One region of the Cronobacter universalis NCTC 9529 genome, then DNA from elsewhere that is predicted to be linked to it. Evidence: predicted binding sites of a transcription regulator. Region 1 holds the regulator's gene; the other holds the start of a gene.
The links. Region 1 encodes PurR, which represses purine synthesis genes. Its sites were predicted from a motif close to CANGCAAACGTTTGCNTG; they were not measured.

Region 1 (7,306 bases):
TTGAGCGGGTGGAGCGTGAAGACAATCACCACCACCGGGATCAAAATCTCAAACGAGCGCGCGACGCCGGTCGGCACCTCTTTCGGCAGGCGGATAGTAATATTGTGGCGTTTCAGGAAGGCATACATTTCGCTCGCGTATATCGCCGTGATAAGCGCGGTGAAAATGCCCTGGCCTGAGAAATATTGCGTGGAGATCTGCCCGTCTTTATAAGGCGCCGCCACCAGCAGAAACGCCATAAACGCCAGCAGGCCGGTCATGATCGGATCAAGCTGATAGTGCTTGCCGAGGCTTGCGCCAATCCCGACCGAGATAAAAAAGGTCATCACGCCCATGCTGAGGTTAAACGGCAGCATCAGCTGTTCACGGTATTTCAGCGAGATATCAAGCCACGCGCGGCAAAAGCCGATTTGCGTATCCGGCGAGAAGGGCGGAAAGATAAAAACCAGCAGAAACGAGCCGATGATCATAAACGGCAGGGCGGCCAGGAAACCGTCCCTGATAGCCACCACATGACGCTGCGAGCCCATCGCGCCCGCCAGCGGCGTAATTTTGTTTTCAATAACATGGACCATACTCTGGTACAGACTCATGACGTGTTTCCTTTATCAGGCAGGGGGAGAACTGCGCTCAGTTTGAAACAAAATGGAAACCGGTTTCCATGCGTCTGTCGCCTGTTTGTCGCCGGGATCACTTTTATGGAAGGAAACGTCGTGAAAGCGTGAGAAGCGTCACAAAGCAGGGAAGAGAAAGTGGTAAAAACGCCCCGGCGTGCGCCGGGGTGAACGCTTAACGGGCGACGCGCAGGCCGTTTTCCACGCCGCGGCTAAAAACCACCTGCCACAGCTGGATATCCCGCGCGCGAAATGCGCCCGCGCAGGCGTTGAGATAATAGGTAAACATACGTTTAAACCGCTCGGAGTAGTTATCAGCAATTTCCGGCCAGGCCGAGAGAAAACGCGCATACCAGGCCATCAGCGTTTTATCGTAGTCCGCGCCAAAGTTATGCCAGTCTTCCATCACGAAGTGCGGCTCGCTGGCGGCCGCAATCTGGCGCGCCGACGGCAGGCAGCCGTTCGGGAAGATGTACTTGTCGATCCACGGATCGACGTTGTTATCCGTTTTCCGCGAGCCGATGGTATGCAGCAGGAAAAGCCCGTCAGGTTTGAGATTGCGGTCGGCAACATCAAAATAGGTGGCGTAGTTTTTCGGCCCGACATGTTCGAACATGCCCACCGACACGATGCGGTCAAACTGGGAATCGAGATCGCGGTAATCCTGCAAGAGAATGGTGACGTCCAGCCCCTCGCAGCGTTCCTGCGCCATTTTCCGCTGCTCGGCGGAAATGGTCACGCCAGTGACCGACACGCCATAATGCCGCGCGGCATATGCTGCCAGACCGCCCCAGCCGCAGCCGATATCCAGCAGCGTCATGCCGGGCTTAAGCTGAAGCTTTTCGCAGATAAGTTTTAACTTCGCCTGCTGGGCGTCCTCAAGGTTATCGGCCTCTTTCCAGTAGCCGCAGGAGTACTGCATATACGGGTCGAGCATCCGGCTGAAGAGATCGTTGCCGAGATCGTAATGCTCTTTGCCGACAATCCAGGCGCGCTTTTTCGACTGCAGATTAAACAGACGGGCGCCGAGAATGCGCAGCGTGTCTTTCAGATGGTGCGGCAGCTGGTCTTCAAGCCCTGCGCGCAGCACTTTGGTGAAGAAGAGATCGAGACGCTCGCACTCCCACCAGCCGTCCATATAGCTTTCGCCAAGACCGAGAGAGCCTTCCTGTAACACACGTTTAAAAAAGTCAGGATTTTTCACCTGAATGTCGGAAGGGGCGCTGCCGTTAACGGCGATCCCGGCCCGGCTGAGCAGTTCAGTTGCGATGCGATACCAGTGGTTGTCCGGTATGCTGACTTCTTCTATACACGATGAACTCATAGCTTCTCCATCACTGATGTGATCAGAACCTTCAAACAGCGTAGTCGCAATTTTCGGTATGTGAGAAATATCACGGAAAGGTCCGCGAGCCTGATATCCGACGTAGAACAGAGGAAGGGAGATGACCCTTGCCAGAAATGTCATTCAAAATAAAAACGGGAGCCAGCGGCTCCCGTTACTACATAATATTTATGCTAATTATCGTAGAGCCGCGAACCAGTATAGGCCTCGCTTTACGATGATTCAACCATTGACCGTTAGCAAGCTAATCACAAAAATTTCATATTATCACGCGGCTGATGACGCTGTGACCCGACGACGCCCGCGCAGCAGGAAGCCAAGACCGGCCAGCAGTACGGTCGCCAGCATGACGCTGGTGGTCGACAGCAGCGGGGTGGCGACCAGCCATGACACCGCCAGGCTTGCCACAAAACAGAGCCCCAGCTGGAGCGTGTTTTGCAGCGCGGCGGCGCGTCCGGTGGCCTGCGGGAACGGCAGCAGCGCGGCGGCGACCACGATCGGATAAATTGCGCCGTTCACCATCGCCATCAGACAGAAGGGGATAAGCAGCGTGGTGAGCGTAACCGTCTCGCTTAATCCCACAAGCCAGGTGGCGATAACGCTCAGCGCGAAGCCTGCCAGCAGCCACGGCAGCAGGGTTTCGCCCTGCCATTTTTGCAGCGCGCTACGGCAGCCGTAACCGCCAATGAGGAACGCGATGGTTTGCGGCACATAGCTCAGTCCTGTCACCGCCGGGCTGTAGCCCATCTCATGCAGGATAAACGGCGAGCCGGTGAGCCAGGCGAAAAAGCTGGCGGAGCAGGCGGCATAAATCAACACATTGCCGCTGTAGACGCGCGAGCGCAGCAGCATCATAAAGCTCAGCGGTTCGCCGCCTTTATTGCCTTGCGGCGCGCCGGAAGGCAGGCGCAGCGCCGGGATCATCAGCAGTACCGTGATGGCAAACAACACTACAAAAATCGCCTGCCACGAAAAGTGATTCAGGATCCAGCTGCCGAGCAGCGGCGCCAGCGCCGGAGAGAGGCCCACCAGCGGCATGATGGTCGCGAAGATACGGCGCGCCTGCTGCGCCGGGTAGCGGTCGGTCACCAGCGCCTGCCAGCTCACTGCGGCGGAGCAGACGCCCACGGCCTGAAGAAAACGCAGCGCCAGCAGCGCGCCTGCGGTCTCTACCCAGACGGTGCCAAGGCAGGCAAGCGCGAAAATCCCCAGCCCCGCCAGCAGTACCGGACGGCGGCCAAAACGGTCAGAGAGCGGTCCCCAGGCCAGCTGCGCCAGCGCGAATCCCGCCAGGAACAGGCTCAGCGAGGCGCTGATAGCCGAGGGCGCCGTGTGTAAATCCGCCTCGATGACGGCGAACGCGGGCAGGTACATATCCGTCGCCAGAAAGCCGAGCACGCTCAGCCCGGCCAGCCAGCAAAGAAATCCTTTATCAGGTCGCATCACATTGACTCACTTCTTAATACGCGAAAGAGCCCGGAGTGTACGGAGTGCAAACCCGCTTGTGAAACGCTAATATTTGCCGTTTCCATTCAAAAATTTTGCAGGCAGAAAATGTGGTCTGAATATTCTCTGGAAGTCGTCGACGCCGTGGCGCGCACCGGCAGCTTCACCGCGGCGGCGGCGGAACTGCACCGCGTGCCTTCTGCCGTCAGCTATACGGTGCGCCAGCTGGAGGAGTGGCTTGCGGTGTCGCTCTTCGAGCGCCGCCATCGCGATGTGGTCCTGACGCCCGCGGGCGCCTGGTTTTTGCGCGAGGGGCGTTCTGTCATCAAAAAAATGATGATCACCCGTCAGCAGTGCCAGCAGATCGCCAACGGCTGGCGAGGACAGCTCTCCATCGCGGTGGACAACATCGTGCGTCCGGAACGCACCCGCCGTCTGGTGCTCGATTTCTACCGGCACTTTTCCGATGTCGAATTGCAGGTGTCGCAGGAGGTGTTTAACGGCGTCTGGGACGCGCTGGCGGACGGGCGCGTGGAACTCGCCATCGGCGCGACACAGGCGATCCCGGTCGGCGGGCGCTTCGCGTTTCGCGATATGGGCATGCTGAGCTGGCGCTGCGTGGTGGCGCATCATCACCCGCTGGCGCAGCGCGACGGCGCGCTCAGCGACGACAGGCTGCGCGATTACCCGTCGCTGGTGCTGGAAGACACCTCGCGATCGCTGCCCAAACGCATCACCTGGCTGCTGGATAACCAGCGGCGCGTGGTGGTGCCGGACTGGCACTGCGCCGCCGATGCGCTGAGCGAAGGGCTCTGTATCGGCATGGTGCCGACGCACTTCGCGAAGCCGTGGCTCGATAGCGGGGAGTGGCATGCGCTGACGCTGGAAAACCCGTTCCCGGACGCCGCCTGCTGCCTGACGTGGCGACAAAGCGATGCCTCGCCCGCGCTGCGCTGGCTGCTCGATTATCTGGGGGACAGTGAAACGCTGAACAAGGAGTGGCTGCGGGAGCCGCAGTAATACGGCTCCCGGAGGGGATTAACGGCGATAGTCGCGGAACGGGCCGTCCGCCACCGAGCGGCGTTCGATCAGGCGCGGATGCACCTCGATGGTCTGCGACTCTTCGCGCTTGTTGACGATGCGGTCGAGCAGCATATTGAACGCGGTCTGGCCCAGCGTCTCCTTCGGCTGATGGATCGTCGTCAGCGCCGGGCTGAAGAAGCGGGCGTTACGCACGTTGTCGTAGCCGATAATCGAAATATCCTGCGGCACGCGCAGACCCATCTCATCCGCGGCGCAGATAGCGCCCATCGCCATAATATCGCCGCCGCAGAAGATGGCGGTGGGGCGCTGCGGCTGCGAGAGGATCTGCTGCATGGCGCGATAACCGGATTCCGGCTCGAAATCGCCCTGCACGATCCAGTTTTCCGGCACTTTGATGGCCGCTTCTTCCAGCGCTTTCATAAAGCCGGAAAAACGCCCGACGCCGGTGTTGCGCTCAAGCTGCCCCGGAATAACGCCGATATCGCGATGGCCGCGCTCGATAAGGTAACGCCCGGCGAGATAACCGCCCTGAAACGCGTTATCGATAACCGAGTCGGTGAAATCCGCTTTCGCTTCGCCCCAGTCCATCACCACCATCGGGATATGACGGTACTCTTCGAGCGTGGCGAGTAGCGGCTCCGGGTATTCCGAACACATCACCAGCAGGCCGTCGACGCGCTTTTGCGCCATCATCGACAGGTACGCGCGCTGCTTTTCCAGATTGTTATGCGCGTTGCCGAGGATCAACGTATAGCCTTTCGCAAAGCAGCTGTTCTCAACCGCTTCGATGATTTCGGCGAAATAGGGCGCTTCGCTACTGGTCGCCAGCAGCCCGATAGACTTGGTATGGTTCACCTTCAGGCTGCGCGCCACGGCGCTTGGCGAATAGTGTAATTCTTTGATAGCCGCCCATACCGCGTTGCGCGTCTCTTCCGCCACAAAACGGGTTTTGTTAATTACATGTGAGACTGTTGTTGTGGAAACGTTGGCTCGCTTCGCGACGTCTTTAATTGTTGCCATTAATAATCACTCCAGACCCCTGGCTGAGCCCTGCAAAATCACGGGTTAATCGTTTGCCTGTACACACCCCTGTGTGCCACGAGGGGACGTGCGGCATGCCGGGAAACGCGACATTTATCGTGAGGAGGGGTCGATGGCCGGTACCGAATAAAGTAGCGACGAATTTTGGCTTATCTTTCCCGAAAGGGGAAGAGGGAAAACGCATATCTGGTTAAATGTCGCAGGATTTTTCGGCCCGTTTATGCAAAAATGCGCACTACCTGATTTTTATGGGGTCTTTAAGGAGAATACCATGAGTACCGATCTGAAATTTTCGCTGGTCACTACGCTTGTTGTACTGGGCCTGATTGTGGCGGGCGCTTTTACCGCCATCCTGCATTAAGCGCCAGGCGGGAGCGCGTCCCCGTTCTCCCGCTTTCTTATACCATTCCTGCGCTTAAGCGCCTTTCGCCCGCCGTTTCCTTTCTTTTTCACGCTTTTCCCTTATGATTCGCTAATAACAATTTGCGCGTGTTTTTTAACACCCGTGCAATAATATTTTGCTGTTTTTGTCACTTATCTTTTCTGACTGAAACTGCCATCCTCTCTGCATCCTGCTGTAACGTCGGGCATCTCCGGCGCTGTTGTAAAATTTCTGGAGCAATGAATGAAAGTCAACTTCCCGTTACTGGCACTGGCTATTGGTGCTTTTGGCATTGGCACGACCGAGTTTTCCCCGATGGGGCTGTTGCCGGTAATAGCCAACGGCGTCAACGTCTCGATTCCGGCCGCCGGTATGCTGATCAGCGCCTACGCGGTTGGCGTGATGGTGGGGGCGCCGCTGATGACGCTTTTGCTGTCGCACCGCGCGCGACGCAGCGCGCTGATTTTCCTGATGGCGATTTTTACGCTCGGCAATGTGCTCTCGGCGCTGGCGCCGGATTACATGACGCTGATGGCCTCGCGTATTCTCACCAGCCTTAACCACGGGGCGTTCTTCGGGCTCGGCTCAGTCGTTGCGGCAAGCGTGGTGCCGAAGCATAAACAGGCGAGCGCCGTCGCGACGATGTTTATGGGCCTGACCATCGCCAATATCGGCGGCGTGCCGGCGGCGACCTGGCTTGGCGAAACCATCGGCTGGCGAATGTCGTTTCTGGCGACCGCCGGTCTTGGGCTGGTGGCGATGGCGAGCCTCTGGTTCTCCCTGCCGAAAGGCGGCAGCGGCGAGCGTCCGGATGTGAAAAGCGAACTGGCGGTGCTGATGCGTCCGCAGGTAGTCAGCGCGTTGCTGACCACGGTGCTCGGCGCGGGCGCGATGTTTACGCTCTATACCTATATCGCGCCTGTTCTGCATCATATTACTGACGCCAGCGCGGCGTTCGTCACCGCCATGCTGGTGCTGATTGGCGTCGGTTTTTCCATCGGCAACTATCTGGGCGGCCGCCTGGCGGACCGCTCGGTGAGCGGCACACTGAAAGGCTTCCTGATGCTGCTTATCGTCATTATGGCGGCGATCCCGTGGCTTGCGAAAACGGAGATCGGCGCGGCAGTGAGTATGGTGGTTTGGGGGGCGGCGACGTTCGCCGTGGTGCCGCCGCTGCAGATGCGCGTGATGCGCGTCGCCAGCGAAGCGCCGGGCCTGTCGTCATCGGTCAATATCGGGGCGTTTAACCTTGGCAACGCGCTTGGCGCGGCGGCAGGCGGCGCGGTCATTCACGCCGGCTTCGGCTATAGCGTGGTGCCGGTGATGGGCGCGCTGATTGCCGCACTTGGCCTGCTGCTGGTGCTGCTTTCCAGCCGTCGCGAGGCGCAAACGGCGTGCAGCGCTGAATAACGTCTGCTGGCGTAAAAAAGAAAA
Region 2 (7,306 bases), 1.3 Mb from region 1:
GATGTGGAAGGCTGCTACTGGACGGCGATGTATGACGGCCACCGCATCGCGCGGTTTTCGCCAGACGGCGAGCAGCTTGAAGAACACCGCCTGCCGGTGCGCTGCCCGACGATGGTCTGTTTTGGCGGCCCGGCGATGAAAACGCTTTATATCACCACTACGCGGGAAAACATGGATCTGGAGGAGCTGGAAAAATTCCCGCTCTCCGGCGCGCTCTTTACGCTTGAGGTCAGCGTCGCGGGTCTGCCGAAGCCGCGCTTCAAAGGATGAAAAAAGCGGCCGGGTTCCCGGCCGCTTCTGGTTACGCCGGGTCGACCGGCACCACATTTTCGCTCGGGTAACAGCCCAGCACTTTCATCGACCGGGTGATCTCCGCCAGCTCTTTCAGCGCCTGCTGCATCGCGGCGTCGTGGAGGTTCGCCTGGATATCCAGATAGAACATCTCTTCCCACGGGTTGCCGTTAATCGGGCGCGATTCGAGCTTCGTCATGATCAGATTGTGATTACGCAGAACCAGTAACGCTTCGACCAGCGCGCCAGCCTGCTGGCCGGTGGCGATTAACAGCGTGGTTTTCGCCGGCACCTGATCGGACACGTTGATAGCCTTACGGGCCAGCACCACAAAGCGGGTGATGTTCTGCGTCTGGTTGGCGAGGTTGCGCTCCAGTACCTGCAAACCGTACAGCGCGCCGCCTGCTTCGCTGCCGAGCGCGGCGACATAAGGAGAGCTGGCGTGCGCGACTTTCTCCATCGCGGCGGCGGTGCTTTCGCAATATTCGATTTTCCAGTTCGGGTAGCGCTTGAGGAACTGGCTGCACTGCTGAAACGGCTGCGGATGGCTGTAGACGGTTTCGATTTTCTCAAGCGTGGTGGAGGTGGAGACCAGCACGCAGTGATCGATAGGCAGCGTCAGTTCGCCGACAATCGACAGGCTGGTGTGTTGCAGCAGATCGTAGACATCGTTAATCGCGCCGGAGCTGGTATTCTCGATCGGCACCACGGCGTAATCGGCCTGGCCGGTCTCGACCTGGTTGAAAATGTCGTGGAATTTCGCGCAGCCGCTTTCAATGAACTGATCGAAATGGCGGGCGGCGTACTGGCGGGCGGCCAGATGCGAATAAGAGCCTTTCGGGCCGAGAAACGCGATACGGGCGGAGTGCGGATTGGTCTGGTTAAGATGCTGCTGGAGAAGCGCCTGCTGGGTAAGAACGGAGTCTTCGATGATCAACTGAAAAAGCCGAGTGATGTAGTGCGCGTCGAGATGGTGGGTTTTGCCAAGGCTAATAAGCCGTTCCAGTAAATCCCGCTCGCGATCGATATCCCTGACCGGCCGGTGAGTGGCGAGTTTCGCTTTTCCCACTTCAACCGCCAGCGCCCGGCGTTGCGCCAGCAGGGCGAGTAATTGTTCATCCAGCGCGCTGATCTTATCGCGCAGGGCCAGCAACGGGTTTTCCGCAGTCATAACGCCACCTTGTGTATAGCCATAAAAAAGGCCCCCCGGAGTGGGAGGCCTGTTAGTTCGTCTTCGCTTGCTTTCTGTACGACGACACGCCTCCCGTTCAGGGGAAGGTAAAAAAGAAAGCGAAGAAAAACGCGTGTTGCTTCATGAGAGATTCCTTAATAAGCATACCGGTAAAGTACCCGCACCCTTTTTGTTCTGTCAATAAAAAACGCGCCCGAAGGCGCGTGATAAAAGATGACGCTGATGGTTTTACTCTTCTTCTTCCTCGATTTCGGCGAGGTTAGCGTCTTTAACAGAGCCGGTGGTGCGGCGGGCTTCGCCTTTATGCTGCACCTTGTTCAGTTGCCTTTCCAGCTTGTTAATGAGTTCGTTTATGGCCGTGTACATATCTTCATGTTTGGCGCTGGCGACCAGATGACCGTTAGGCGTGTTGATGGTGGCGTCAGCGACGAACCCCTGGGGTTCTTTAGATAAAATGATATGCGGATTAATCAGATGAGTTTGCCATTTTTCAAGTTTGGCGAGACGGTCGGCGACGTGCTGGCGGATAGCGGGGGTGATTTCCATCTGTTTGCTGGTAATGTTCATTGTCATAAATGTTACCTCTTGTCTTTCCCGTCTTGGTAACTTCAGCATAACCGCCCCTGCGTCAATTTGCGTGATTCAGATCACTTAATTTTGTCACTTTTTGTCAATAAAGTGTTTTTGTGAGTCAGGACAGGAAGAGGGCGGATTTCCCTTGTCGGCCTCGTGAAAAGCGGTCATAGTTGATGAGTTAACCTCATCGTCCTTCCTGTTTAAAGCTTCATCAATCCTGCACTTGCGAACATTTTTCCGTCACTTCACGGCTGTACCTTTTTTAAGAGCTCCTCGAAAACGGCGGCTTCGGCAATAATGCGTTATTACCGCCTGCCTGAATGTGCAGGTCTTACCTCAAAAGGATTGTTATGAAAGCCACTTCCCGGCTGGCGGCGCTTCGCCGTCTTACGTTCTGTGTGACGTTTGCCTGTAGCGCCATGCCTGCCGTCGCCGCATCATTTGACTGCGATAAAGCGGGCACGCCCGTGGAATACGCCATCTGCCAGCAACAGCCGCTCGGTGAGCTGGACAGCAAAATTAATGACAGTTATCTGCGCGCAACGGGAAGCATGACTGCGCAGGATGCCGCGGCGTTACGCACGGAGCAGCGCGCGTGGCTTAAAACGCGCAACGCCTGCGCGGGTAACGCGAGCGAGCTTAACGCGTGCCTGACGGCCTCCATGAAACCCCGCGCTGAACAGCTTGAGCGTATCGCGCACCGCGCCACCCACGACTTTGATGCCGCGGTGAGCCTTATCCCGACAGCCCCCGCCACGGCGGCCGATAAGCTACGCCAGTATCAGACACCGCTGGCCTCCGCATGGCTGGTCTATCTCAACCGTTTCGTGCCCGCCAGCGGCGTGACGGCGCAGGAGGCCAATAAGCGTCACCAGATGGCGCTGGACGGGCTTAAAGATGATGATTTCGCCTGGTCGATAATGAAAGATATCGACAGCGACCCGAAGGAGAGTAAAGACCGGGCGGTGCTGACGCTGTTGCGTATGCATATCGAAAGGCTCGACTACGAAAACGATGACGATCGTCCGTACGTACATTGCTTTATTTTCCCGGCGCAGGGCCAGGCCGCCTATGAGGCGTTCGGGGCGCTGTATGGCTCATCGCGCGACGGTTCCGCGCCGATTTGCGCGCCGCAGGCCGCGATTTTCAGTACGCCCGCCTGGAAGGCGCTCAACGATGCGTTCAGCGATGCGCTGAGTAAAGCCAGCGACGGCGCCGGGACCATTCAGTTTTCAAGCTATGCGGACTGGCGGATCTTTGAACTGCATGTGACCGTTAAACCTGAGGATTACCTCAAGCCTGCGGAGCAGGGTAAAAAGCCGCGTGATTCTGAAAACGAGATCCGCGAGTGGAAGGATGAAGCCGCCTGGCCGAAAGCGCAGCGTGAAAAAGCGCTGGCGGCGATTGAGCCCGCGCGTAAGGCGACCGCGGAATGGCTTCAGAACGATCGTGGCTGGACGGCCGAAAACGCTCGTAAGGCCGCCGATAACATTGTGCGCGAGTGGCTTGATGACCGCGTGATCTTCATTGACGGTTCGGGCTGGACGGGAGAGTAACGCCCATAAAAAAGCCAGCCCGGTGGGCTGGCTTTTTACGCTAAAGCGAAGCTCAGGAGCCGGTGTTGTTCGCGGCGATAATTTTCGCCACTTTATCCGCCTGCGCATTGAGCTGCAGCTCGCGATAGGCGTTTTCCATCAGGCCCAGCCCTTCGTGGGTCGCCTGGGTATCCGGATAATCACGCAGCATACCGTCAACACGGTTCACTACCGCCACCCACGCGCCGCGTTTGGTGTAGTATTGCGCAACGGAAAGCTCATATTTCGACAGACGATCTTTCAGATAGACCAGACGCTTAGTGGCGTCGGTGGCATACTGGCTCTGCGGATAGCCGCGAACCAGTTTCGAGAAGTCGCGGAACGCGTCGCGCGCATGCTGCGGATCGCGGTCGCTGCGATCGACGCCGAAGAAGCCCTGGAGCGCGCTGTCATCCAGCGCCATATTGGTCAGGCCGCGCATGTAGATCACGTAGTCGATGTTCGGGTGAGTCGGGTTAAGGCGAATAAAGCGGTCAATAGCGGCCTGGGCCAGCGGCAGATCGGCATTTTTATAATAGGCGTAGATCAGATCCAGCTGTACCTGCTGAGAATAAGGGCCAAACGGATAACGGTTATCTAACGCTTCCAGTTGCGTTATTGCCGCTTTCCAGTTACCGTCCTGCAGCTTTTGCTGCGCAGTCGCGTAGATCTCTGAAGGCGGATTATCGGGCACCTCTTCCTTAGAACCGGAGCAGCCCGCCAAAGCCAGGCTCAACGTGGCGGCTGCCACCAGATATTTCATGCGCGTCATGACGTTTTGACTTTCCTCAGATGTTATGCGGGAGTTTCACTGTTCCAGCTCCCGATTAAGACCAGCTACAATAGCACACTATATTAAACGGCAAAGCCGTAAAACCCAACGTTAACGAAGAAGCTGTATATGGCACAACGAGTACAACTCACCGCAACGGTGTCCGAGTCACAGCTCGGTCAACGCTTAGATCAGGCTTTGGCCGAATTGTTCCCGGATTATTCACGTTCACGCATAAAAGAATGGATCCTCGACCAGCGCGTGCTGGTAAACGGCCAGATGTGCGATACGCCGAAAGAGAAAGTGTTGGGTGGGGAACGTGTCGCCATCAATGCTGAAATCGAAGAAGAAGCGCGCTTCGAGCCGCAGGATATCCCGCTCGATATCGTCTATGAAGATGACGATATTCTGGTTATCAACAAGCCGCGCGATCTGGTGGTTCATCCGGGCGCCGGCAACCCGGACGGCACCGTACTGAACGCGCTGCTGCACTATTACCCGCCTATCGTCGATGTTCCGCGTGCGGGCATTGTGCATCGTCTGGATAAAGACACGACCGGCCTGATGGTTGTGGCGAAAACTGTCCCGGCGCAGACGCGCCTGGTCGAAGCGCTGCAGCTGCGCGAAATTACCCGCGAGTATGAGGCGGTGGCGATCGGTCATATGACGGCGGGCGGTACGGTCAGCGAGCCTATCAGCCGCCATCCGACCAAACGCACCCATATGTCGGTGCATCCGATGGGTAAACCGGCGGTGACGCACTACCGCATCATGGAGCATTTTCGGATTCACACCCGCCTGCGTTTGCGTCTGGAAACCGGCCGTACGCACCAGATCCGCGTACACATGGCGCACATCACCCATCCGCTGGTGGGCGATCAACTGTATGGCGGCCGTCCGCGCCCGCCGAAAGGCGCGAGTGAAGCATTCATTCAGGCGCTGCGTAAGTTCGATCGCCAGGCGCTGCATGCGACGATGCTGCGCCTCTACCATCCTGTTAGCGGCATTCTGATGGAGTGGCATGCGCCTATTCCGCAGGATATGGTCGATCTTATCGACGCGCTGCGCGCTGATTTTGAAGCCCATAAAGACGACGTGGACTGGTTATGAAACTGATTACTCCGCAGTGGCCGCTGCCTTCGGGCGTCGCGGCCTGTAGCTCAACCCGCCACGGCGGCGTCAGCCTGCCGCCTTATGACGCGTTAAATCTGGGCGCGCACTGCGGGGATAATCCGGAACATGTCGAAGAGAACCGTCGGCGCTTTTATCAGGCGGCGACGTTTCCTTCCGCGCCCGTCTGGCTTGAGCAGGTTCACGGCAAAGATGTCCTTCATCTCGATGGCGGGCCCTATGCGTCTAAGCGCGCGGATGCCTCTTATACCCGTGAGCGGGGAACGGTCTGCGCGGTGATGACCGCCGACTGCCTGCCGGTGCTGCTTTGCGAGGCGTCCGGCACGGAAGTGGCGGCGGCGCACGCAGGCTGGCGCGGGCTGTGCGAAGGCGTGCTCGAAGAGACCGTCGCCTGTTTTCGCGCGCCGCCCGCCACCATCCAGGCCTGGCTTGGCCCGGCGATTGGCCCGCAGGCTTTTGAAGTCGGTCCGGAAGTGCGCGAGGCGTTTATCGCTAAAGACCCGGCCGCTGCGGCCGCTTTTCGCCCGCACCGCGAGAAATATTTCGCCGATATCTATCTTCTGGCGCGCCAGCGTCTCGCGAAGATGGGCGTAACCACTGTTTATGGCGGTGAGCGCTGCACCTACAGCGAAAGCCACGATTTTTTCTCGTATCGCCGCGACAGAACGACAGGTCGTCTGGCAAGTTTCATTTGGCTGATATAACCTATTGAATCAAGACGATCCGGTACGGATAACTGACGCTCCACATATTTCAGGCCATTAACCTTGAATAATTGAGGGATGACCTCATTTAATCTCCAGTAGCAATTTTGACCTGTTATGGGAGGAGTTATGCGTCTGGATCGTCTTACCAATAAATTCCAGCTTGCTCTCGCCGATGCCCAGTCTCTCGCACTGGGTCACGACAACCAGTTTATCGAACCCCTTCACCTCATGAGCGCCCTGCTAAATCAGGAAGGCGGTTCCGTTCGCCCGTTACTGACATCCGCAGGCGTTAATGCCGGGAAGTTACGCACCGATCTCGATCAGGCGCTGAGCCGCCTGCCGCAGGTGGAAGGCACCGGCGGCGACGTTCAGCCGTCTCAGGATCTGGTGCGCGCGCTGAATCTCTGCGACAAGCTGGCGCAGAAACGGGGCGACAATTTTATTTCTTCAGAGCTGTTTGTGCTGGCGGCGCTGGAGTCGCGCGGCACGCTTGCGGATTTACTCAAAGCCGCGGGCGCTACGACCGCGAATGTCACACAAGCGATTGAAAATATGCGCGGAGGCGAAACCGTGAACGATCAGGGGGCCGAAGATCAGCGGCAGGCACTGAAAAAATATACCGTCGATCTAACCGAGCGTGCCGAACAGGGCAAGCTCGATCCGGTCATTGGCCGTGATGAAGAAATCCGTCGTACGATTCAGGTGCTGCAACGTCGTACCAAAAACAACCCGGTACTGATTGGTGAGCCTGGCGTCGGTAAAACCGCGATAGTCGAAGGGCTGGCGCAGCGTATCGTTAACGGCGAAGTGCCGGAAGGCCTGAAAGGGCGCCGGGTGCTGGCGCTGGATATGGGCGCGCTGGTGGCCGGCGCGAAATACCGCGGCGAATTCGAAGAACGTCTGAAAGGCGTGCTGAATGATCTCTCAAAACAGGAAGGCAACGTCATCCTGTTTATCGATGAGCTGCATACCATGGTCGGCGCGGGTAAAGCCGATGGCGCGATGGATGCGGGCAACATGCTTAAACCGGCGCTGGCGCGCGGCGAACTGCACTGCGTGGGCG

Region 2: raiA (ribosome-associated translation inhibitor RaiA) is a predicted target of PurR. The motif match lies at 2,332-2,349, and genes of this name have one in related genera.

The regions. Positions count from the first base shown of each region.
Region 1 covers NZ_CP012257.1:1,947,164-1,954,469, forward strand. Annotated here, with positions in the region: gene AFK65_RS08890 (PTS sugar transporter subunit IIC) at 1-593, opposite strand, end outside; gene cfa (cyclopropane fatty acyl phospholipid synthase) at 790-1,938, opposite strand; gene punC (purine nucleoside transporter PunC) at 2,227-3,402, opposite strand; gene punR (DNA-binding transcriptional activator PunR) at 3,514-4,425, shown strand; gene purR (HTH-type transcriptional repressor PurR) at 4,444-5,469, opposite strand; gene cydH (cytochrome bd-I oxidase subunit CydH) at 5,762-5,851, shown strand; gene AFK65_RS08915 (MFS transporter) at 6,116-7,282, shown strand.
Region 2 covers NZ_CP012257.1:3,242,879-3,250,184, reverse strand. Annotated here, with positions in the region: gene AFK65_RS14980 (SMP-30/gluconolactonase/LRE family protein) at 1-270, shown strand, start outside; gene pheA (bifunctional chorismate mutase/prephenate dehydratase) at 302-1,462, opposite strand; Phe leader region at 1,484-1,608, opposite strand; gene pheL (pheA operon leader peptide PheL) at 1,560-1,607, opposite strand; gene raiA (ribosome-associated translation inhibitor RaiA) at 1,712-2,056, opposite strand; gene AFK65_RS14965 (lysozyme inhibitor LprI family protein) at 2,410-3,615, shown strand; gene bamD (outer membrane protein assembly factor BamD) at 3,668-4,405, opposite strand; gene rluD (23S rRNA pseudouridine(1911/1915/1917) synthase RluD) at 4,535-5,515, shown strand; gene yfiH (purine nucleoside phosphorylase YfiH) at 5,512-6,240, shown strand; gene clpB (ATP-dependent chaperone ClpB) at 6,370-7,306, shown strand, end outside.